One region of the Pseudoalteromonas sp. CH_XMU1449-3 genome, then DNA from elsewhere that is predicted to be linked to it. Evidence: predicted binding sites of a transcription regulator. Region 1 holds the regulator's gene; the other holds the start of a gene.

The links. Region 1 encodes sigma-54, which starts transcription at its own class of promoters, with help from an activator protein. Its sites were predicted from a motif close to GTTGGCACGNNNNTNGNNT; they were not measured.
Region 2: the regulator sigma-54 is predicted to act here: its motif matches at 2,433-2,451, upstream of WA256_RS00650 (DUF1328 domain-containing protein).

What each region holds. Positions count from the first base shown of each region.
Region 1 is NZ_JAYMDY010000025.1:4,222-22,794, reverse strand. It holds gene WA256_RS19365 (bifunctional diguanylate cyclase/phosphodiesterase) at 1-229, shown strand, start outside; gene WA256_RS19360 (YgiQ family radical SAM protein) at 351-2,528, shown strand; gene mgtE (magnesium transporter) at 2,565-3,923, opposite strand; gene WA256_RS19350 (HPr family phosphocarrier protein) at 4,135-4,407, opposite strand; gene rapZ (RNase adapter RapZ) at 4,421-5,266, opposite strand; gene ptsN (PTS IIA-like nitrogen regulatory protein PtsN) at 5,267-5,719, opposite strand; gene hpf (ribosome hibernation promoting factor) at 5,723-6,010, opposite strand; gene WA256_RS19330 (RNA polymerase factor sigma-54) at 6,038-7,534, opposite strand; gene lptB (LPS export ABC transporter ATP-binding protein) at 7,642-8,367, opposite strand; gene lptA (lipopolysaccharide transport periplasmic protein LptA) at 8,364-8,885, opposite strand; gene lptC (LPS export ABC transporter periplasmic protein LptC) at 8,875-9,429, opposite strand; gene kdsC (3-deoxy-manno-octulosonate-8-phosphatase KdsC) at 9,426-9,977, opposite strand; gene WA256_RS19305 (KpsF/GutQ family sugar-phosphate isomerase) at 9,981-10,952, opposite strand; gene WA256_RS19300 (calcium/sodium antiporter) at 10,956-11,924, opposite strand; gene WA256_RS19295 (ATP-binding cassette domain-containing protein) at 12,173-12,991, shown strand; gene mlaE (lipid asymmetry maintenance ABC transporter permease subunit MlaE) at 12,984-13,763, shown strand; gene mlaD (outer membrane lipid asymmetry maintenance protein MlaD) at 13,777-14,325, shown strand; gene WA256_RS19280 (MlaC/ttg2D family ABC transporter substrate-binding protein) at 14,328-15,005, shown strand; gene WA256_RS19275 (STAS domain-containing protein) at 14,998-15,291, shown strand; gene WA256_RS19270 (BolA family protein) at 15,297-15,554, shown strand; gene murA (UDP-N-acetylglucosamine 1-carboxyvinyltransferase) at 15,570-16,829, shown strand; gene WA256_RS19260 (trypsin-like peptidase domain-containing protein) at 16,898-17,980, opposite strand; gene WA256_RS19255 (Do family serine endopeptidase) at 18,079-18,573, opposite strand, start outside.
Region 2 is NZ_JAYMDY010000001.1:137,392-141,758, reverse strand. It holds gene oadA (sodium-extruding oxaloacetate decarboxylase subunit alpha) at 1-1,699, opposite strand, end outside; gene WA256_RS00655 (OadG family protein) at 1,715-1,963, opposite strand; gene WA256_RS00650 (DUF1328 domain-containing protein) at 2,498-2,671, shown strand; gene WA256_RS00645 (hypothetical protein) at 2,723-2,914, shown strand; gene WA256_RS00640 (hypothetical protein) at 3,391-4,314, opposite strand.

The DNA.
Region 1 (18,573 bases):
TGATCGCGCTTTTATCAAAGACTTACCAGGTCAAGATTGTCAGGCGATTGCTGCGTTAATTATTTCTCTTGGTGCAAGGTTAGGCTTAAAAACCATAGCAGAAGGCGTCGAGACACAAGCGCAAGCAGATTATTTAGCCCAGCTTGGCTGTGATGAAGTGCAAGGCTTCATGTATGCTAAGCCTATGCCAGAAAAAGAGTTAATTACCTACCTGCAAGCTAAACAATAGAAAGTTTCAACAAAAGCATATTAATTAAACAGCGCCCTCCCATGTGAAGGGCGTTTTGTTTTCTATAATAATCCATAAGAGTGGGGTATAATTCGCCCCTTTTGTTAGCAGAGTACACTTTATGAGCGCATTAAAAGCCGAGCGAGGCCTGTTTTCTTACCCTAAGTATTGGGCTGAATGCTATGGCACGGCGCCATTTTTACCAACCACTCGTGCAGAAATGGACGCGTTAGGCTGGGATAGCTGTGACGTGATCATTGTCAGTGGTGATGCGTATGTAGATCACCCTAGTTTCGGTATGGCTGTGATAGGGCGTATGCTTGAGTCACAGGGTTTTCGTGTGGGTATAATTGCACAGCCTGATTGGAACTCAAAAGATGCCTTTATGGCGTTAGGTAAGCCTAACTTATTCTTTGGTGTTACAGCGGGTAATATGGACTCGATGATCAACCGTTATACTGCTGAAAAGCGTATGCGTCATGATGATGCTTATACGCCGGGTAACATAGGCGGTAAACGTCCTGACCGTGCGGTAGTTGTATACAGCCAACGCTGTCGCGAAGCTTATAAAGATGTGCCGCTGATCATTGGTGGTATTGAGGCGAGTTTACGCCGTATTGCTCATTATGATTATTGGCAAGAAAAAGTACGCCGTAGCGTATTGTTTGATGCCAAAGCTGACATTCTAATTTACGGTAATGCTGAGCGCCCACTTGTTGAAGTTGCCCACCGTATTGCTGCGGGTGAGTCGGTTGAGACAATTCAAGATATTCGTGGTACTGCGGTTATTCGTAAAGAACCATTACCGGGTTGGCGTGGTAGTGACTCAACTGCAATTGATAAAATCGGTAAGATTGATCCAATTCCAAACCCGTATGGCGCAGATGATGTGGGTTGTAGTAAATCTGAATTTAAAAAAGCAGGTATTGATTTAAGTGCCGAGGCGGCTAAGCCAATCACTATCCAGCCAGCTCGTCCTAAGCCTTGGGAAAAGACCTACGTTAAGCTACCAGCGTATGAGCAAGTAAGCGTAAATAAACCGCTTTATGCCCATGCCTCGCGTATTTTGCACCAAGAAACAAACCCAGGTTGTGCACGTGCGTTATTTCAACGCCATGGAGACCGTTCTATTTGGGTTAACCCGCCTGCATTTCCGCTTGAAACTGAAGAAATGGATGGCGTATTTGGTTTGCCATATCAGCGTATTCCGCACCCAAGCTACGGCGATGAAAAAATCCCAGCCTATGAAATGATTAAAACCTCGGTGAACATCATGCGTGGTTGCTTTGGTGGCTGTTCTTTCTGTTCGATTACAGAGCACGAAGGACGTATTATTCAAAGCCGTTCTGAGCAATCAATTATTGATGAAATTGAGCAAATTCGTGACAGAGTACCGGGCTTTACTGGGGTTATCTCTGACTTAGGTGGACCGACAGCGAATATGTACAAGTTGCGCTGTAAGAGTAAAAAAGCAGAGAGTACATGCCGACGTTTATCATGTGTTTATCCTGATATCTGTAAGCACATGGACACGGATCACACCCCAACTATTGAGCTTTATAAAAAAGCCCGTGATGTAAAAGGTGTGAAGAAAATTTTGATTGCGTCTGGCGTACGTTATGACTTAGCTGTAGAAGACCCTCGCTATGTAAAAGAGTTGGTTACCCATCACGTAGGCGGGTACTTAAAAATTGCCCCTGAGCATACTGAAGATGGTCCATTGTCTAAGATGATGAAGCCGGGCATGGGAGCTTACGATAAGTTTAAAGAGCTATTTGATAAATACTCAAAAGAAGCGGGTAAAAAGCAGTATTTGATCCCGTATTTTATTTCTGCTCACCCAGGAACGAAAGACGAAGACATGGTGAACATGGCGTTGTGGTTAAAGTCTAATGACTTTAAGCTTGATCAAGTGCAAAACTTTTATCCATCACCGATGGCCAATGCAACCACGATCTATCACACTGAGATGAACTCGCTGCGCAATATTAAGAACAATACTGAGCAAGTGCCTGTTCCAAAAGGCGCACGCCAGCGTCGCTTACACAAAGCGATTTTACGTTACCACGATCCTGCTGGTTGGCCGATGATCCGTGAAGCACTAAGAAAAATGGGCAAAGCGAATCTAATCGGTAAAGGACCGAACTGTTTGGTACCTGAAGAAGGTCGTAACGAGAAAGCTGCTAGAGGAAAGGGCGGTAAAGGCCGTGCGGCACTGACTCGTCACACCGGTTTTAGCCAGTTTAAAAAGGCCAATACCAAACCTCGAGTAGGTAAAAATAAGCAGCGCGCAAAGTAAAAGATATAAATACGGCCCTTAAAGGGCCGTTTTATATTAGATCAATAACCAGGTTGCGGTGCCTAAAAAGGCAAAGATACCAACAATATCAGTGACGGTTGTCAGTACCACACTGCCGGCGAGGGCTGGGTCTATTTTCATTTTCTTAAGAATTAATGGAATGCTCGCACCCGCAATACCAGCGGCAACAAGATTCATAAACATTGCAAAGGCCAGCACTGCGCCGAGTTTAAAGTCCCACTGCCATAGGGCAACCACACCAGCAATTAATATCGACCAAATAATGCCATTCAGTGCGCCAATCGCCAGCTCCTTAAGTAATAAGAAGCGTTGGTTGGTTTGGTTGATATGACCAACCGCTATACCACGAATAACCAGAGTTAGGGTTTGGCTACCCGCAACACCCCCCATTGAAGGGACGATACCATTGAGTACCGCTAAAATAGGCAAGATTGCTAAGGTGTTTTCGAAAAAGCTTGCCACAACGGCTGCTAACAATGCGGTTAATAAGTTAACCCCAAGCCAAATAGAGCGACGCTGCGAACTTTTTAGCACTGGCGCAAAGGTATCTTCTTCGTCGTCAAGACCAGCGAGGCTAAGCATGCTGTGTTCAGCATCTTCACGGATTACGTCAACGATATCATCGATGGTAATACGACCAAGCAAGTGAGCGTTATCATCGACGACAGGGGCTGAAATCCAGTTGTGACGTTCAAACAATTGCGCTACATCACTTTCATCCATAGAGATTAGGATTGACTCACAGTCTTCATCCATTAAATCACGAACAATTTTATCTGATGGGCTGGTCAGCAATGTAGTTAATGAAAGCGCGCCTAAAAAGCAGTTATGCTTATCAACTACATATAAGTCATCGGTACCCTCTGGTAGCTCACCTCGTAAGCGTAAATAGCGCAGTACAACATCGAGAGTAACGTCAGGACGAATGGTAACCGTATCGCTGTTCATCAAGGCACCGGCTGAACGCTCTTGATAAGAAAGTGCTTGAGTTGCTCTCTCTCTATCTTGCGAATCCATGGCACTGACAACGTCTTGATATACAGTATCAGGAAGACTACGTAAAACCTCACCTAAGTCATCGTCGTCCATATCTTCAGTGGCAGCAGCAATGTGCTCAGGCTCCATCTGGGCAATAATGCCAAGACGTACATCTTCAGAGAGTTCTTCTAGAACATCACCACGGACATCTGGATCAACCAGCTGCCAAAGCATACGACGAATTTTATGGGGAGAAGATTCAAGTAAAAGGGCTGTATCACAAGGTGCCGTTTTGGCTAACATTCCGCGCACTTGAACAAATTGACCACTATTGAGTGACTTGGTCACTTGTTTGAGTTGTTGTAGTGGGTAATCTTGTTCAAAGGCTTCTGGCATTGGCGTCCTTACAACTGAAAAAAGTTTAAATAGGCTAAGCAAATACAGCATAGTTGCTTTGTAGTGTATTTGCAGAGATATCGTCGCACTGCGATAAATTTATTAAGAGTTTTGTAATTTAGAAAAGCGAGCGATATAAAAGTAGGATATTTAAAGGGAATTTTAAATATCCGAATTAAGTTTACCGTAAACCTTGAAGTCTTAGCAAATGCTATTCTTGCTCGTGGAAGCGTTGTGCAATTAATTCGCCGATTGCCGTTAATGCAGCATCGGCGTCAGGGCCTTCGCATACAACGCGAACTTCTTTACCCTGACTACTTTCAAGTAGCATTAATGCTAACACGCTGTCGCCTTCAGCTTCTTTATCATCTTGATAAAGCGTAATTTTGGCATCAAATTGCAGTGCTAATTGCGCTAAAACAGTAGCAGCACGAGCATGTAAGCCAAGTTTATTTTGAATTAAAAAGGTATCTTCAGCGTGCATTGTTGGTGCCTAATTAAATGTCTTGTTCGCGGTGGCGAATTTTTACATTAGCATGGCTTTTGGCAAAGCTCTCACCAATTGTTTGCGCTAAGTAAACAGAGCGATGCTGGCCACCGGTGCAACCAATAGCAATGGTCAGGTAACTGCGGTTATTACGCTCTAAATGTGGCAACCAAGTTTGCACAAAGGTTTGTATTTGCCACGTGAACTTTTGCACTATGCTGTGGCTAGCTAGGTAATCTTTTACTGGTTGATCAAGGCCTGTTAGTGGCTTTAAATCAGGTTCCCAGTGTGGGTTAGGTAAAAAGCGTGCATCAAAAACGTAGTCAGCTTCTTTTGGAATACCATGCTTAAAGCCAAACGACATAAAAGTAATAATCAGCTTTTTATCTTTTTTACCTAAAATCTTTTCGCGAATTGATTCTGCTAACTGATGAACACTCAGATCAGTGGTATCAATCATAAAGTCAGCGCGAGTGATCAACACATCAAGCAGGATTTTTTCTTGTTTAATAGCCAGATCAAGCGGCAAAGAATCAATAGATAGTGGATGCAAGCGGCGTGTTTCTGAAAAGCGCTTGATCAGAGTTTGGTCATCACTGTCTAAATAGAATAGTGTTGGGTTTGCGAAACCTGGCAGGTACTCAAGAATATCATTAAATTCTTGCTGCTCTTTCGGTAAGTTACGCACGTCGATGCTGACCGCTATTTTATCGTAGTTATCAGACACACTTCGTACGAGCGATGGCAGTAAATTAACCGGAATATTATCAACGCAATAATAGCCTAAGTCTTCAAGTACACGTAAAGCGACCGATTTACCTGAGCCTGAGCGACCGCTGATAATTATTAATTCCATTTATGCCTCTGCTGATATGACCTGAAACAGTTGCTGATCGGTAGTAGCACTACGCAGCTGTTTACAAAATTCTTTATCTTTAAGTCTATCAGCAATTGTTGATAAGGTCTTTAGGTGAAGCTGACAGTCACCATCTGGTACGATGAGTGCCACAAAAATATCAACTGGACGATTATCAATTGCATCAAAATTAATAGGGGATTCACTCACTATCACAAATGCATGAGGCTCATCTGCGCCGCTCATTCGGCCATGTGGAATAGCAATACCTCGGCCAATGCCGGTGCTGCCTAGTTTTTCTCGGTTGAGTAAAGCATCTAGGATATCTTGTTGCGATAAATGAGGAAGCTGCTGGTGGGCCAGTTCGCTGATATATTCAAGAATTCTTTTTTTGCTATTAAAAAGGACCGCAGCTTTGCTGCAGTCCTGGTTAGTAAGTGAACTTAGTTTCATAATTTAATGTCGAGCTAATTTCTCTTTGTGTTTAATGACTTGGCGATCAAGTTTATCGATCAGTGAGTCAATGGCTGCGTACATATCTTGATGTTCTGTAGAAGCGAACAATTCGCCTCCGTTTACATGTAAAGTTGCTTCTGCTTTTTGGCTTAATTTTTCTACATCTAGAATGACATGAACATTATTAATATGGTCAAAATGCCTTTCTAGTTTTGCAAACTTGGTGTTTACATAGTCTCTTAATGAATCTGTGATTTCTACATGACGACCAGTTAAATTTAGTTGCATAAGCATTTTTCCTTCTATGTAAAACGTCTAAATCAGACTTTTACGCTGATTAGACGGAGGTATTGCTAGAGACTCACGATATTTTGCAATTGTACGTCTAGCTACTTTAATTCCTTGCTCAGCCAATATATCTGCAATTTTGCTATCACTCAATGGTTTAGCTGAGTTTTCTGCAGCGACTAACTTCTTGATTAAAGCGCGTATTGCTGTAGAAGAACACTCACCACCATTTTCGGTGCTGACATGGCTTGAGAAGAAATATTTCAACTCAAAAATACCCCGTGGGGTATGCATATATTTTTGCGTTGTTACCCGTGAAATCGTCGATTCATGCATTTCGACCATTTCAGCAACATCATTTAGCACCATCGGCTTCATTGCCTCAGGGCCATGCTCAAAGAAAGCTTGTTGTTGTTGAACGATACAGTTGGTCACTTTTAATAGCGTATCGTTACGGCTTTCTAAGCTCTTAATAAACCACTTTGCTTCTTGTAAGTGAGAGCGAATAAATTGGCTGTCGCTACTTGATTTAACAGAGCGAGACATAGCTGCATATTGGCTGTTCACTCTAATCTTTGGCATACAATCTGGGTTTAACTCGACTACCCAGCGGCCTTTTACTTTTTTTACTGATACATCAGGTATAACGTACTCAGATTCTTCGCGTACTATGCTATCCGCAGGCTTAGGATTTAAGCTGTGAATAAGCGTCATCACTTCTTTAAGCTCATTTTCTTTAAGCTTAGTCTTTTTCATCAAAGTTCGATAGTCGCGACTCGCTAATAATTCGATATGCTCAGATAAAACCATTTTAGTTTCAGCTAAATATGGCGTATCAGCATCGAATTGGCGTAACTGAATGCACAGACATTCTTGTAAACTGCGCGCGCCAATACCAACAGGATCAAATAACTGAATTCTTTTTAAGACCGCTTCGACTTCATCAAGTTCGATTTCTTCTTCATCGTTATTTTGATTAAAGCTTTCGACGATATCTTCACAGCTTACCGTTAAAATACCTGAGTCATCGATAGCTTCTACAATTGCCACAGCAATCGCTTCATCAGTAGGGCTAAATGGCGTGAGTTGCAATTGCCACATCAGGTATTCGTGAAGGGTTTCGGTTGATGCTCCCTGATAGATAGATTCATCTTCAGGCATTGGCCCTGACGATGTTGAAGGGGCGGCACTCATGTACTCATCCCAGGTAACATCCATTGCTAAGTCATCGCTGACGGTGTCTTTATTGAGAGCATCACTACTTTCTTGCTCGTACTCGCTAGGTGCTTCTTCGGCAGACGCGCTGACTTGCACATCGTCAGACTCCGCTTTTTGCTCATTCTTGCCGGTGCTTTCTTCGTTGTAATCCGCTTCTTCCACTTCAAGTAGGGGATTACTATCAAGCGCTTCTTGAATTTCTTGCTGGAGATCCAATGTACTGAGCTGCAACAAACGAATAGCTTGTTGCAGTTGTGGAGTCATTGTAAGTTGCTGGCCCATGCGCAGCTGTAATGATTGCCTCATGTATCCCTAACAATCCTTTTTAAGTTATCGATACCTGTATAAACACAGTTATCGATTTATTGTCATTGTTATAAGTCTAGCAGATGCTCTAGTCGCTGGCGTAATGGTTACAGCCTGAATTGCTCGCCTAGATATACATCGCGTACAGTTTGGTCTGCTAATACGTGCTCAGGTGTGCCTGATGCAATTAGCTCCCCATGAGAAACAATGTAGGCTTTTTCACAAACATCAAGGGTTTCTCGAACATTATGGTCAGTAATTAGTACACCGATACCACGATTTTTTAGGTGCTCAATAATTTTCTTTATATCTAACACTGAAATTGGATCAACACCAGCAAAAGGCTCATCTAAAAGGATAAATTTAGGATTAGCGGCTAATGCGCGAGCAATTTCTACACGGCGTCGCTCACCACCTGACAGCGCCATACCTTGGCTGTCACGAATGTGTTGAATACTAAACTCATCAAGTAAGCTATTGAGTGTTTCTTCGCGGGTGGTTTTATTTAGATCTTTACGAGTTTCTAAAATGGCCATCAAGTTTTGGTAAACCGTTAACTTTCGAAAAATTGACGATTCTTGTGGCAGATAGCCAATACCTAAACGCGCACGGCTATGCATTGGTAAAAGGGTGATATCGTTATCATCAATACTGATTTTACCTTTGTCGCTAGGTACTAAGCCTACAATCATATAGAAGGTCGTTGTTTTACCTGCGCCATTTGGACCAAGCAAGCCAACAATACTGCCAGCTTCAACTTCAAGACCGACATTTTTAACCACTTGGCGGCCTTTGTAGCTTTTAGCTAAAAGCTCTGCTTTTAATGTGCTCATGGTTGGCCTTTATTATCTTTTTTATTTTCAACAGGCACTAAAATAGTGTGTACACGATCTGTTGAGTTTTCGTCTTTTTCAGCACTGATCAGCTGCTGTGCCATATCATAGGTAATGCTTTTAGCTGTCACTTTTTGACCAGCTTGAGTAACTTCAGCTTCACCATTTAAGGTTAAGAAGCGTTTTGCAACATCATAACGTACTTCTTCTGCGCTAGCGCTCATTACGGTGCCATCAGTTTGCTTTTCTTCGAAGTAAGCAGGCTTACCTGTGGCAATAATTAACTCTACTGTACCTTCGGTGTCACCGCCGTGTGCTTCAAGGCGTTCAGCGGTAATACGACGATTACCATGCACGATCTCTACGTTACCTTCGAATATGCCAACGCCATCTTTTAGTTTACCTACTTGGCGATCTGAGCTAATGCTAATTTGAGCGCCTGTTTGCTCGGCAGCTGCGCCCGAAAAGGCAATCAATAAGCTTGGGATCAGGAGTAATTTCTTCAGTTTATTGGTCATAGTATATGGTTCGTGTATGGTTAGTTAACTCAACAATTTCGGTTTTTAAATCGGCTTTTAAGCCTTTACCGGTAATCTTTAAATTCGGTCCTGTTAGTGTCACAGGTTGCTTAGAAAACATGGTCATTTTATCAATGTCGACATTAATGTTTTCTGCTTTTATATCTTCGATCATGCCGTTATGGGTTAAGTTTTTAGCAACTACATCCCCTTCAAAAATCAGCTGATCGTTTTCGTACAATGTGGCTTCTTTGGCTTTTACTTGCCAAACCTGCTGGTCGCCATAAATAGTAAAAATAGGTTGCTCAAAAAAGGTAAACCCTAATTGTTGATACAACTCCATTTTAGCAGCAGCCACTTTATGACTAATTTTGCCTTGCTCGTCATACGCTGTTTGCTTTAACGCCACTGCGGTGTAATCAGGTGTTGCGATGATCTCGTCTTCACTAGTTATTGTGTCTGTTGATTGGTTAAAGTACGGGTACCATAACCACACCATGCAACAAACAAAAACAATACTCAGTAAAATACGGGCTATATTCATGCGCTGGTTCCATCGCTAGTTAACGGCTTACCGTTTTCTAACATGAGTAAATCAGTTAATTCACGCACAGCTCCAAAGCCACCTGGTAATAATGTGGTGTAATGAGCCAGCTTTTTAATCAGTGGGTGTGCGTCGTTTACAGCAACAGCAAACCCTACTTTTTCCATTACTGGTAAGTCTGGACCATCATCACCAATATAGGCAATTTGTTCATCAGTCAGCCCCAGTTTATCTTTTAACTCTTGATAAGCAATCAGCTTATCTTCTTGTCCCTGATAAATGTGCTGAACTGTTAGGCTAGTCATTCGCTGCTGAACTATTTGTGAATGGCGGCCAGTAATCACTGCCACTTCAAAGCCACTATTAATGAGCGCTTTAATACCAAAGCCATCTTTAGTATTAAATGCTTTAAGCTCTTCGCCATCATTACCTAAATAAATTCGGCCATCAGAAAAAACGCCATCTATATCACAGATTAGCAATTTTACTTTTTGTGCGCGCTGACTCACATCAGGGCTAAGAGGCTGGTATAGCTCGGCGAATGTCATTGCTTAAAGAACTCCTGCTTTTAATAGGTCTTGCATATTAAGGGCACCAATTGGCGTATTACTTTGATCTACCACAATTAAACCATTGATACGTTTACGTTCCATAATATTTAAAGCTTCAGCTGCAAGCATCTCAGGGCGAGCAGTTGTACATGAACGGGTCATTACTTGCCTAATTGCCGTGTTATGGATATCGATGCGCTGCTCTAAAATACGGCGTAAGTCACCATCAGTGAATAATCCGGCTAACTTTTCATCTGCACCAATCACCGCGGTCATACCAAGGCCCTTGGCTGACATTTCGATTAGTGCGTCTTTAATGCTTTGGGTTTCGCTAACGATTGGCGTGGCGTCGCCTGCGTGCATCACATCATCTAATGTAAGCAATAAACGTTTACCTAAGCTGCCACCCGGGTGCGAAAGTGCAAAATCATCGGCTGTGAAACCACGGGTTTCAAGTAACGCAACCGCCATTGCATCACCCATAACCAAGGTCGCTGTGGTACTTGCCGTTGGCGCAAGGCCTAATGGACATGCCTCTTGGCTTACTTTAATGCACACATGTACATCAGACAGTTTTGCCATGGTTGAGTCTGGGTTGCCAGTGAGTGAAATCATCTTTGCGCCAATGCGCTTGATAACAGGGATAATGCTAAGTACTTCGCTGGTTTCGCCTGAGTTCGAAATACACATCACCACATCATCACGGGTGATCATGCCTAAATCACCATGGCTTGCTTCGCCAGGATGAACAAAAAATGCCGGTGTGCCAGTACTTGCAAGGGTCGCCGCAATTTTATTACCAACGTGGCCAGACTTGCCCATACCAATCACAATAATACGACCTGTACATTGGAACATTAATTGGCAAGCGTTATCGAAATCTTGATTTATATATTGCTCAATTTCTTGTAAAGCTTGTGCTTCAATTTCGAGTACGCGCTTACCCTGCGCGATAAAGCTAGGTTGTGTCATTAATTATCCTACTTGGCTGAAAATATAGCCCTGATATGCAATAAATGCGACTAACAAGAAGCCACCTTCTACTCTATTGATACGACGAGCACCTTTAAAGTTCAATGACATGGCAATCAATACAACGGTTGCTGCAATCATGATAAGTGCATCGCGGTTTGCCGCAGAAGGGTCAATAACTGATGGGTTGATAATACCCGCAAGTGGTAATACGGCGAGTAAATTGAAAATGTTTGAGCCAACGATATTCCCAAGCGCTAAATCGTCTTCGTTTTTTAATACCCCTGCAATACAGGCTGCCAGCTCTGGTAAGCTGGTACCAATAGCAATAATGGTTAAGCCTATTACAAGGTCTGATAGACCAAAATATTTCGCAATATCAACGGCTGATTCAACTAAAAAGTGTGAACTAATGGGTAATAAAATCATGCCGATGACTAACCAAAATACGGCTGATTTAGTGCTTACATCGTTCGGAACGTCTTCACATGCTTCGCTGACAAATGGGTCATCTTGGTTTTTAGCACGCAGAGACACAATAACTAAGCCACCAATAAACACGGCAAAAGCAATCATCAAGGCAATGCCTTCAGCGAACGAAAAATAGTTATCTGAGAACACATACCAAGCAGCTACAGAGATTAACAGGACCAGCGGCATTTCACGTTTAAGTGTCATTGAAGATACTGAAAGAGGGCGTAGTAAAGCTGTGACACCAAGTACAAGTAAGATGTTAGTAATGTTAGAGCCGACCGCATTACCTACCGCAGTATCTGTTTTATCAGCAAGTGCTGCCGATGCAGATACCATCATTTCAGGGGCTGATGAGCCCATAGCAACAACGGTTAAACCAATGATTAGGGTGGGGATCCCCATATTTTTTGCGAGTGCAGCCGCCCCATAAACAAACCGATCGGCACTCCAAACGAGTGCAGCAAAACCAATAATTAAAATGACAAAAGAAGTCACCATTGTGATACGCCAACATTACTTATACAGATGACTGCAAATAGTAACAAAAGCGAACCTGAAAGTATAAGTAAAAGAATGGGCTGGCGAGCATAAAGCGTGCTTAGCAAGGAAACTAAATTTCAGGTGTCGTTAAGCTCTTTGCAGCTAGCTTTAGAATTTATTGATAGAAAATATTACAAAATTTTACGATTTGTTTTTTCCATCTTGACTAAAAAACCCTTAAAATGGCAAAACTAGTGAAAAACGTTATGGAGAGCGACTTGTCGCAATCAATAGTAGAAATCAAGGATGTAACCTTTTCACGGGGCGATAGAATCATATATAAAAATATGAGTTTTAACATTCCGAAAGGCAAGATTACCGCTATCATGGGACCAAGCGGCATTGGTAAAACCACCATGTTGCGCTTAATTGGCGGTCAGCTTAAACCTGATTCTGGTGACATTTTATTTGAAGGCAACAGCATTCCTGGCATGACTCGCAAGGAACTTTATGCTGCCCGCACCAAAATGAGTATGCTGTTTCAAAGTGGCGCTTTATTTACCGATATGTCAGTGTTTGACAATATCGCCTTTCCTTTGCGCGAACATACTCAACTCAGCGAAGATTTAATCCGTCTTGTCGTTTTAATGAAATTACAAGCTGTCGGCTTACGTGGCGCACAAGACTTAATGCCGTCTGAGCTTTCTGGTGGTATGGCTCGCCGTGCTGCTTTAGCGCGTTCAATTGCACTTGATCCAGAGCTTATCATGTACGATGAACCATTTGCTGGGCAAGATCCTATCTCTATGGGTGTGTTAGTTAAGCTAATAAAATCACTGAATGAGGTGCTAGGTTTATCATCACTGATTGTGACCCATGATGTAACAGAGGTGATGAGCATTGCTGATCACGTGATCATTATTGCTGATCAAGGGGTGATAGGCGAAGGTTCACCAGAGCAAATGCAAAACCATGAATCTGAACTTGTACAACAGTTCTTAAATGGTTTATCGGATGGCCCTGTACCATTCCATTTCCCAGCTCCTGCGTATGATGATGAATTACTAGGAGTGCATAATGCTTGATCTATTCCAGAAGTTAGGTCACAAAACATTAGGGCGCTTTGCAGCGCTTGGCCGTTCTACTCAGATGCTGTTTGGTGCACTCGTTAATGTGCCGAACTTCAAAAAAGGCACGCCTTTACTTGTTCGCCAATTATATATGGTGGGCTCGCAATCTCTTTTAATCATTATGGTGTCAGGCTTATTCATCGGTATGGTGCTCGCCCTGCAGGGTTACACCGTATTAGTAGGCTATGGTGCTGAAGATAGCTTAGGGCCTTTAGTGGCATTGAGCTTATTACGGGAGTTAGGCCCTGTAGTAACAGCGTTACTGTTTGCAGGCCGCGCGGGTAGTGCACTTACTGCTGAAATCGGTTTAATGAAAGCAACTGAGCAATTATCAAGTTTAGAAATGATGGCGATTGATCCACTTAAACGCATTATTGCACCGCGTTTTTGGGCTGGTTTTATCAGTATGCCGTTACTTGCATTAATATTTTCTGCGGTTGCTATTATTGGCGCTCATTTAGTGGGTGTTGATTGGCTTGGTGTTGACTCAGGAAGCTTCTGGTCAATCATGCAAGCGCAAGTGTCATTCCAACAAGATATTGTGAACGGCATGATTAAGAGTTTTGTATTCGCCATGATTGTGACTTGGATTGCACTTTATAAAGGCTATGACTGTGTTCCTACTTCAGAGGGGATCAGTAAAGCGACAACAGAAACCGTTGTGCACTCGTCATTGGCAGTATTAGGTTTTGACTTTATTTTAACAGCGGTAATGTTTACCAGCTAATTAGGGTATAAAGATGAATTCACGGAAATTAGAAATATTAGTTGGCTTTTTTGTAGCCCTTGGTATCGCTGCATTTGCATTATTAGCATTTAAAGTTGCGAATGCCGGCATTAGTGGTAGTGGTGAGACTTACCAACTGAACGCAAAGTTTGAAAACATTGGTTCTTTAAAAGCACGTGCGCCGATTAAAGTTGGTGGTGTAGTTGTTGGCCGAGTTGAATCAATCTTTATTCACCCAAAAGAGTTTGTGCCTGTGGTTAATATGGCGATTGATGCAAATTACTTATGTAAGTTTTCAGACACAACATCAATCTCTATTTTGACATCAGGTATTTTAGGTGAGCAGTACTTAGGCATTAACCCTGTTATTGCCCCTGAATCTGCTGAGCAACGCTGTATGGGTGAAGATGTAACTGCAAGTGAGCATGATACAGATCTAGATGATCTATTTGGTGTTGAAAGCAAAGCGCTTGCAGATGGTGACTACATTACTGATACAAAATCAGCGCTTGTTTTAGAAGAGTTAATCGGTCAGTTCTTATTCAACCAGGGTGGTGAATAATTATGTTTAAGAAGTTTTTATTATGTATTACTGTGCTGTTTAGCCTAAACGCACAAGCCGCTGAACCTAAGGTTGATTTAAAAGACCCCTACAAAATGGTTCGTACAGTGTCAGATAATACCTTTGCTCGTATTACTAAAGATCAACCTCTTATTGCGAAAGACAAAGAGCATCTTCGCGTTATCGTACAAGAAGAGCTAATGCCTTACATTGACTACAAGTATGCTGCACTGCGCGTACTAGGTAATCACGTGTCAAAGGTTCGTGCTATCGAAGATAAAGAGGAAAAAGCGAAAGCGATTAAAGAGTTACAACGCTTCATTGACGTTTTTCAAAAGTATTTAATTGCTACTTACGCAGGTGTGTTTACTCAATACACTAATCAAAGCGTTGAGTTTGCTCCGCCTCAGCCTTTCAAAGGCCAAGATGTGGTGGTTGTTAAAACTAAGATTGTTGAAGCCGGTAAACCTGATATCAGAATCGACTTTAAAGTACGTGAAGACCGCAGTGGTGATTGGGGCGCGTACGATATGATTGCAGAAGGTATTAGTTTGCTTGATGCTAAACAAAGTGAATTACAAGGTATTTTACGCCAACATGGTCTAGATTATGTAAGTGACTTACTAGAGCAGAAGAGCCAACTGCCAGTGCAATTTAGAGGTGATGGTGGTGATGAGTAAAGTCGAGATTACTCAACTTGAAGATAACCAGTTTCGAGTCAGTGGCGAACTGACTCGAAATTCAATCGGCCGTGAACGCCTTCTGAACGCCAAGCCAGATTCTAGCCATAAAACATGGTATTTTGACCTTTCTGGCCTATCTAGGGTTGACACGGCGGGCTTAGCTTGGTTAATTCACTCTTTCGCAGAATTAAAGCAGCAAGGTATTCACCTTGAACTGCAAAATAGCCCTGAACAATTGCAAAATTTAATGCAATTGGGTCAGGTCACAAACCTATTTGAGTGAGATTTATGGAAACAAGCCAAGTCGAAACGTTATTACGCGACGAACTAAAACTAGATGAAGTGATTGTTAAAGCAAATGGTAGCCACTACGAAGTGATTGCTGTTGGTGAGTGTTTTGATGGTTTATCTCGCGTGAAGAAGCAACAGTTGGTTTATGCTCCGTTAATGTCAACAATCTCAGACGGTACAATCCACGCTGTATCTATCAAAGCGTTCACACCGACTGAATGGAAACGCGAACAAAAATTTATTTTACCTCAATAGTCGCAGGGCCTCCTAATGGATCAATTTGTTATTCAAGGTGGCACCTCGCTGGCAGGTGAAGTCACTATTTCTGGCGCTAAAAATGCCGCTCTTCCAATTCTTTTTGCTGCGCTTTTAGGGCAGGGTAAAAGTACCTTTAGTAATGTTCCTCGTTTACGCGATATCGGCACAACAGAAGCCTTGTTAAAAACACTGGGTGCAAATGTCGAGTGGCAGCAAGACAAGCTAATCATTGATGGTGCGACGGTTGATAAAACGCTTGCACCGTACGAGCTGGTAAAGCAAATGCGTGCCTCAGTACTTGCATTAGGTCCTTTAGTTGCCCGTTTTGGTGAAGCGCAAGTATCACTGCCAGGTGGTTGTGCAATTGGTGCTCGCCCAGTTGATATCCATATTCAAGGTCTTGAGCGCATGGGCGCTATCATCAAGGTTGAAAATGGTTACATTAATGCCAAGGTTGATGGTCGCTTAAAAGGCGCTGAAATCTTTATGGAGATGGTCAGTGTTGGCGCAACAGAAAACTTACTTATGGCAGCAACGCTGGCTGACGGTAAAACAGTACTTGAAAATGCAGCTCGCGAACCGGAAATTACCGATCTTGCTAATTGCTTAATTGCGATGGGGGCGAAGATCAGCGGTGCAGGCACTAGCCGTATCGAAATTGAAGGGGTTGAGTCACTATCGGGTTGTGAATACAGCATTCTTCCTGATCGCATTGAAACAGGCACTTTCTTGGTTGCGGCGGCAATGGCTGGCGGTGAAGTACTTTGTAAAAATACAGACCACCATAGTCTTGATCCTGTGATTGAAAAGTTGCGTGCTACCAATGCCTTGGTTGAAGTCACTGATAACAGCATTTATCTTGATATGCGTAGCCGCGAACTAAAAGCGGTTAACATTAAGACTATGCCACACCCGGGTTTCCCTACCGATATGCAAGCGCAATTTACAGCTTTAAATGTGGTAGCGAAGGGCAGTGCAACCATCACAGAAACGATTTTCGAAAACCGTTTTATGCACGTGCCTGAGTTACAGCGTATGGGCGCAAACATTCGCTTAGAAGGTAATACAGCAATTTGTGGGGATACCGAAAGCTTATCGGGCGCACAGGTAATGGCAACTGATTTACGTGCCTCTGCAAGTCTAATTCTTACTGGCATCGTTGCTCAAGGTGAGACTATTGTTGACCGCATCTATCACGTAGATCGCGGTTATCAGCGTATTGAAGACAAACTAAGTGCGCTGGGTGCTAATATCAAGCGCCGTTCAAGCTAATCGCTAAATACTTATAAAAAAGGCCTAACATCAGTTAGGCCTTTTTTATATCTGTGTTGTTTCAGTAACTACTGATCGTCTTCGAGTTCTGCAACAGTTACCATCACTTTTAAGACCTTACCATCGCGGTAAATCTCAAATTCAAGTTCTTTACCTGGCTCTGTATTCGCCAGTTTCTCAAGCACTTGTTGTGGGTTAGCTACAGGAATACCGCCAATCTTGATTACAATGTCAGTTTCTCTGATGCCTGCTTTCCAAGCTGGTCCAAATGGATCAAGTTGAGAAATACGCATGCCTGCAACAGGTGTAAAGCTATCGCTTACATCTTTGCCTGTGCTATCAATGCCTGTGCCACTGAAGCCTAAATAGCCACGTACTACACGGCCATGTTTGATTAGCTTATCCATCACATCTTTGGCAATCGAGTAAGGGACCGCAAAGAAGATACCCTGAATATCGAGATTCTCATGAGTTTTAAATTGTGCCGAAGTAATACCGACTAAGTCACCTCGTGAATTGACTAACGCGCCACCTGAGTTACCTACGTTAATCGCAGCATCCATCTGTAACAGGCTGCTGTAAGGGCTATCGATTAAATTTTGTTTACCCGTCGCACTGATAATACCTTGGGTAATGGTTTGACCTAAGTTAAGCGGGTTACCAATCGCTAACACAACATCACCTACACGTGGTTTAAATTTATCGTTTACTGGAATTTTTGGTAAATGCTCAGCGCTGATCTTTAATAGCGCTAAATCTGTTTGAGTATCAAAACCAATCACTTGTACATCATAAAAACGACGGCCATCAGCGAGTGTAACGATAATGAGATCGGCATTTTTGATTACATGGTAGTTAGTAAGAATATAGCCGTCTTGGGTCATGATCACACCAGAACCAAGAGCTTGAACGGTGTTTTGGCGTTTATAGCGCGGTTGATTGGAAATGCTTTCTGAAAAAATAGTAACAACCGAAGGTGCTGCTTTTTGCACTGCATCAGCAAAGCTCATGTGCTCTGATGATATCGCCGCAGGTAAATTCATATCTGGTAACAGTGTGCTACGAAGGCTTGGGCTAAATAACACCACTAAAAAGGCAATGCCTAAACCGGTGAAAAGCGGAGGAAGGATAAATTTAAAAAGTTTTAGCACAGTATTCTTATTATCAGTGAGCAATCCCTTAATGATGGCACAAAAAAAATAACAGCGGCAAGCACCGCTGTTATTTTTTCATGATTTATCAACTAGGTTTACTGGATCAGTACGAAAATAAGCTCTCTACCGCGTTTAACACCTAGTACGATGTTACCTTTGGTATTTTCGATGATCTTATTCATGTCGCGAATTGTTTCAACGCGTTGACGGTTAACTTGCATGATCACGTCACCTTCTTCAAGGCCAACGCGAGCAGCAGGAGAGCGTGCTTGCACGCCGGTTACTTCAACACCTTTACCATCACTCTTCTGAGTGTTTTCTAATGTTGCACCTTGGAAAGCTGGGTGTGTCTCTTCGCCTGCGGCAGTTGTGGCTGATGCACCATCGAGCGTGACATTAACAGTTTTAACTTTGCCATCTCGGTAAATGCCCAGTTTTACTTTTTTGCCTTCACCAAGTGTGGCAATTTTACTGCGTAGTTCATGGAAGCCACTAATTTCGGTGCCATCGACGCTAATAATTACATCACCGGCTTTGATGCCCGCTTTACTTGCTGCTGTATCATCCATTACTTGCATAACGTAAGCGCC
Region 2 (4,367 bases), on a different contig from region 1:
CTGAGTGTGCAGCGCGAACTTCTGTTTCCATTTTCATCGCTTCCATAATGATAACCACATCACCTTCATTTACTGTTTGGCCAGCTTTTACCTTCACTTTGAAAATATTGCCTGCTAACGGCGCGTTTAAGGTTTCGCTAACAGACGCTGAAGCTGACTGAGGAATTAACTCACTGTCTTTTAGGGTTACTTCTTTGAGCTCACCACCTTGCGCTACAACTACATCGTAAACTTTGCCATCAACTTTAACGCTGTATTGCTCTGCTTTTGCAGGGCTTGTAGAGGCTGGCTTAGTTTCTGACTTAGCGACTTCACCCGTTGGAATTGCTTCAAACGCATCAGGGTTGTTACGGTTTTTAATAAACTTAAGGCCGATTTGAGGGAATAATGCGTAAGTAAGCACATCATCAATCACGTCATCAGCAAGCTCTAAACCTTGCTCTTTAGCTTCACTTAATAACTCTGCTTCAAGCTTCTCAAGTTCAGGTTCAAGCTTATCAGCAGGACGGCACGTAATTGCTTCAGCCCCCTCTAGTACACGCTCTTGTAGCTCTTTATTCATTGGCGCCGGTGTTGCACCATACTCGCCTTTGAGTACACCCGCAGTTTCTTTTGTGATGGTTTTATAACGCTCGCCAGTCAGTACATTGAGTACCGCTTGAGTACCTACAATTTGCGACGTTGGTGTAACTAAAGGAATGTAACCTAAGTCTTCACGTACACGCGGGATCTCAAGTAATACTTGATCAAGCTTATCAGCAGCACCTTGCTCTTTAAGCTGATTTTCCATGTTAGTTAACATACCGCCAGGTACTTGGGCTAATAAGATACGACCATCAACACCTTTAAGGCTGCCTTCAAATGCAGCGTATTTCTTACGTACATCACGGAAATAAGCGGCAATTTCTTCTAACTCATTTAAATTAAGGCCGGTGTCACGCTCAGTGCCTTCTACAATTGAAACAATGGTTTCTGTTGCGCTATGACCATAGGTCATACTCATTGACGAAATAGCCGTATCAAGCATATCGATACCCGCATCGATTGCTTTTTGGTAAGTTGCAGTACTTAAACCTGTCGTCGCGTGGCATTGCATTGCGATAGGAATAGATACAGTTTCTTTTAAGCCTTTGATCAACTGCTCGCAATCATATGGCTTTAATAAACCCGCCATATCTTTAATACAAATTGAATGACAGCCAAGATCTTCTAGTTGTTTTGCCAGCTCAAGCCACATATCAAGCGTATGGACTGGGCTTACTGTGTACGAAATAGTACCTTGGGCATGAGCACCTACTTTAACTGCGGCTTTAATGGCAGTTTCAAGGTTACGTACATCGTTCATCGCATCAAAAATACGGAATACATCAACACCGTTTTTGTGGGCACGCTCAACAAACTTTTCGACTACATCATCAGCATAATGACGGTAACCTAGAAGATTTTGTCCACGAAGTAGCATTTGTTGCTTAGTGTTTGGCATTGCCGCTTTTAGCTCGCGAATACGTTGCCAAGGATCTTCACCTAAATAACGGATACACGAGTCAAACGTCGCACCACCCCATGATTCAATTGACCAATAACCCGCATTATCGAGTTTTTCTGCCATGGGTAGCATGTCGTCTAAGCGCATACGCGTTGCCAAAAGAGACTGGTGTGCGTCACGCAATACTAATTCGGTTAATTTTAATTTAGCCATGTTTAAGCTGCCCCGTTATTTTTGTTTATTTCGAAATTGAGCAATTGCAGCGCTGATTGCTGCAATATGTGCCTGTGGCACACCCTGTTGAGGTTGAATTTTTGCTGTACGCGTAGGTTCTGCAGTTGCAGGATCATCAAATCGACCCACTACCTTTGACATTAAAGTGACTGCTGAAATCAAAATAGTCAGAAAAACAAACACGCCTACCATGCCTGTCACCATCAAACTGGCCGCAGTGGTGAGTAATCCACCTATATCCATACGACTCCCCTCGCTTACTTAAAATAAAAAGTTATTTTTGTTAAATAATTATGCACCAATAATAACAAACAAAATTCATTTGTATAGCACCATTGTAAATTGGTAAAACCAATTAAATTTAAAATAACATGACGCACATATAATTAACACCCTACTATTAGCGCATTTAAAGCCCCGTTATAGATGATATAAATAGTCAATATAGCCAGACGTTATATGTTCAGCTATTAATCAACCATAGTAAAATGCCTAAAAACCACGCACAACAAGGTGTTAGAGCTACCCCCTTAAAATAAAGTTAAATTGGTCTTACCAATAACCATAACAATTCTCTTTTTCCTCATTCATCTCAATATGAAAAAATATCACTATGAATAAGTTACATGCTTACTCGTAAAAGTTACCAAATGATGAACCCTATAAAGAACGACAAAAACACGCAATCCATTGAAATATATAAAATAAAACTTATGGCACAGAACTCGCTTTAGTAATATCGAACTTAAGAAAATTTAAATAGCCAAGGAGACCACTATGTTACGCTGGACAATTACTTTTTTAGTTATCGCGTTAATCGCAGCAGTGTTAGGTTTTGGCGGTATCGCAGGAGCCGCTGCAGGCATCGCTAAGATTATCTTTTTTATATTTTTAGTATTACTAGTTATTTCGCTGGTATCAGGAGCACTTAGAGGCAGTGTCCCTAAGTAGTTAAAAGCAGATAACCACTTACTTTATTTTAAATTTACAAGGAATTTCATTATGAAAAATTCAACTTTAAAAGCCGCTACTATCGCCCTATTTTCAGGTTTATTCATCATGGGTTGTGAAGACAACTCTGCTGAAGACGCAGGTGAGCGTATTGATGAAGCAATTACTGATACACAAAATGCAGTTGAAGATGCATGTGAAGAAGTAAAAGAAGGTGTTAACGCAGAAGAAACTAACTGCTAATAACACACCTTTACTAAGAAAAGCGGCCAAGTGCCGCTTTTTTGTGTATGTAAGTTAGCAAGTTAGCGACTCTAAGCTGCAAACTGCTTGTGTCAAGCAGCTTACTAACTTTACTCTTTCCCCTTGAAACTCACTAACTTTACTCTTTCCCCTAGAAACTCGCTAACTTGATGGGTTTCGCTCCGCTCTACCCTACATCATGTAGGTCGTCATTTATGGCGACACATAACCGCTAACATTGACGGGCAAAAGCCCGACCTACGACTTACACGTAGATTTAAGAAACATCGCGCGAAATAAATTTCACGCCTACGTGAGCCTCAAACTCGATAACTTTACTCTTTCCCCTAGAAACGCGCTAACTTGTTGGGTTTCACTCCGCTCTAACCAACCTACGAGCTCTTTTGTTTTAATCTGATAGCTGACGGCTGAAAGCTGATAGCTTCTTTATCTAGAAACTCGCTAACTTTAAGCTTTCATTTACAACCCGTTGTGAGGGGCTCGTTTGTCGTTACACTCGCTATATGCCACTGGCCGTCGATAAAACTCACCTTTGCGACATCGCTTACAGCAAAGTCGCCAGGTACATTTAAGCGCGTTAAGTTGCTCGCTAACTGCTGCTGGCAATATGGGCCGGTATCGCCATGCATTACAAGTACAGGCTTATTGGTGTGCTTTGCGAAGTCGCTGATGGCATCTCGGTATATTTTAAATGCATCACAATTAGAGCGCTGTGATTCACTGCAAGTGGGTTTACTGGTCGGGTGGTAAATGTCAGCCTGAAAGCCAAACACATAGGCATTAGCATCTTGATGAACAAGTGCTTGTTTTAACCAAATTAAGTTGTACTTATCACGCTTGTCGGCGTCATCAAGTGCTGCGTTTTTGTCACTTTTTAAAATTTGTGAGCGACCATTAAAAGTGCCCGGTATATGCAAAGTGCGAAACTCAATGCCATCAAACTGCCAGCGAGCATTTTCTAGCATTTCAGCTTGGGTTGCATAGCCCTGAAGTTGCTGAGCTTTTTTTGTATAAGCATCGTCAAACATCAAGCCTTTAACAAAGCTTAGCCGTTCAAGTTCATCAAAACGCACCGATAGCTTTTCTCGGTCGCAATCGGTCCATTCATTATCACCTGGGGTGTAAATAAAAGGCTGCGGGGTCAACGACGTTAATAACGCTTTATTACTTTGCAAAAGCTTATTGGTGCAAGCAAGCGCTCCTGATTTCATATCACCTAAGTGCATTAAAAAGCCATGGGGTGTTGCTGCGATTGCTTTAGTAATTTTTCCATCTTTGGCGAGATTGATTTCATCAATCGGGGTGTATGGCATATCGCCCATAACTAAAAAAGTATTTGTGGTCATTGCAAGTGCTAATGACATTGAACTAACAAACATACAGCTTACACCTTTAAAATACGCATACCTTAAGCTCTCACAATGACAACTAA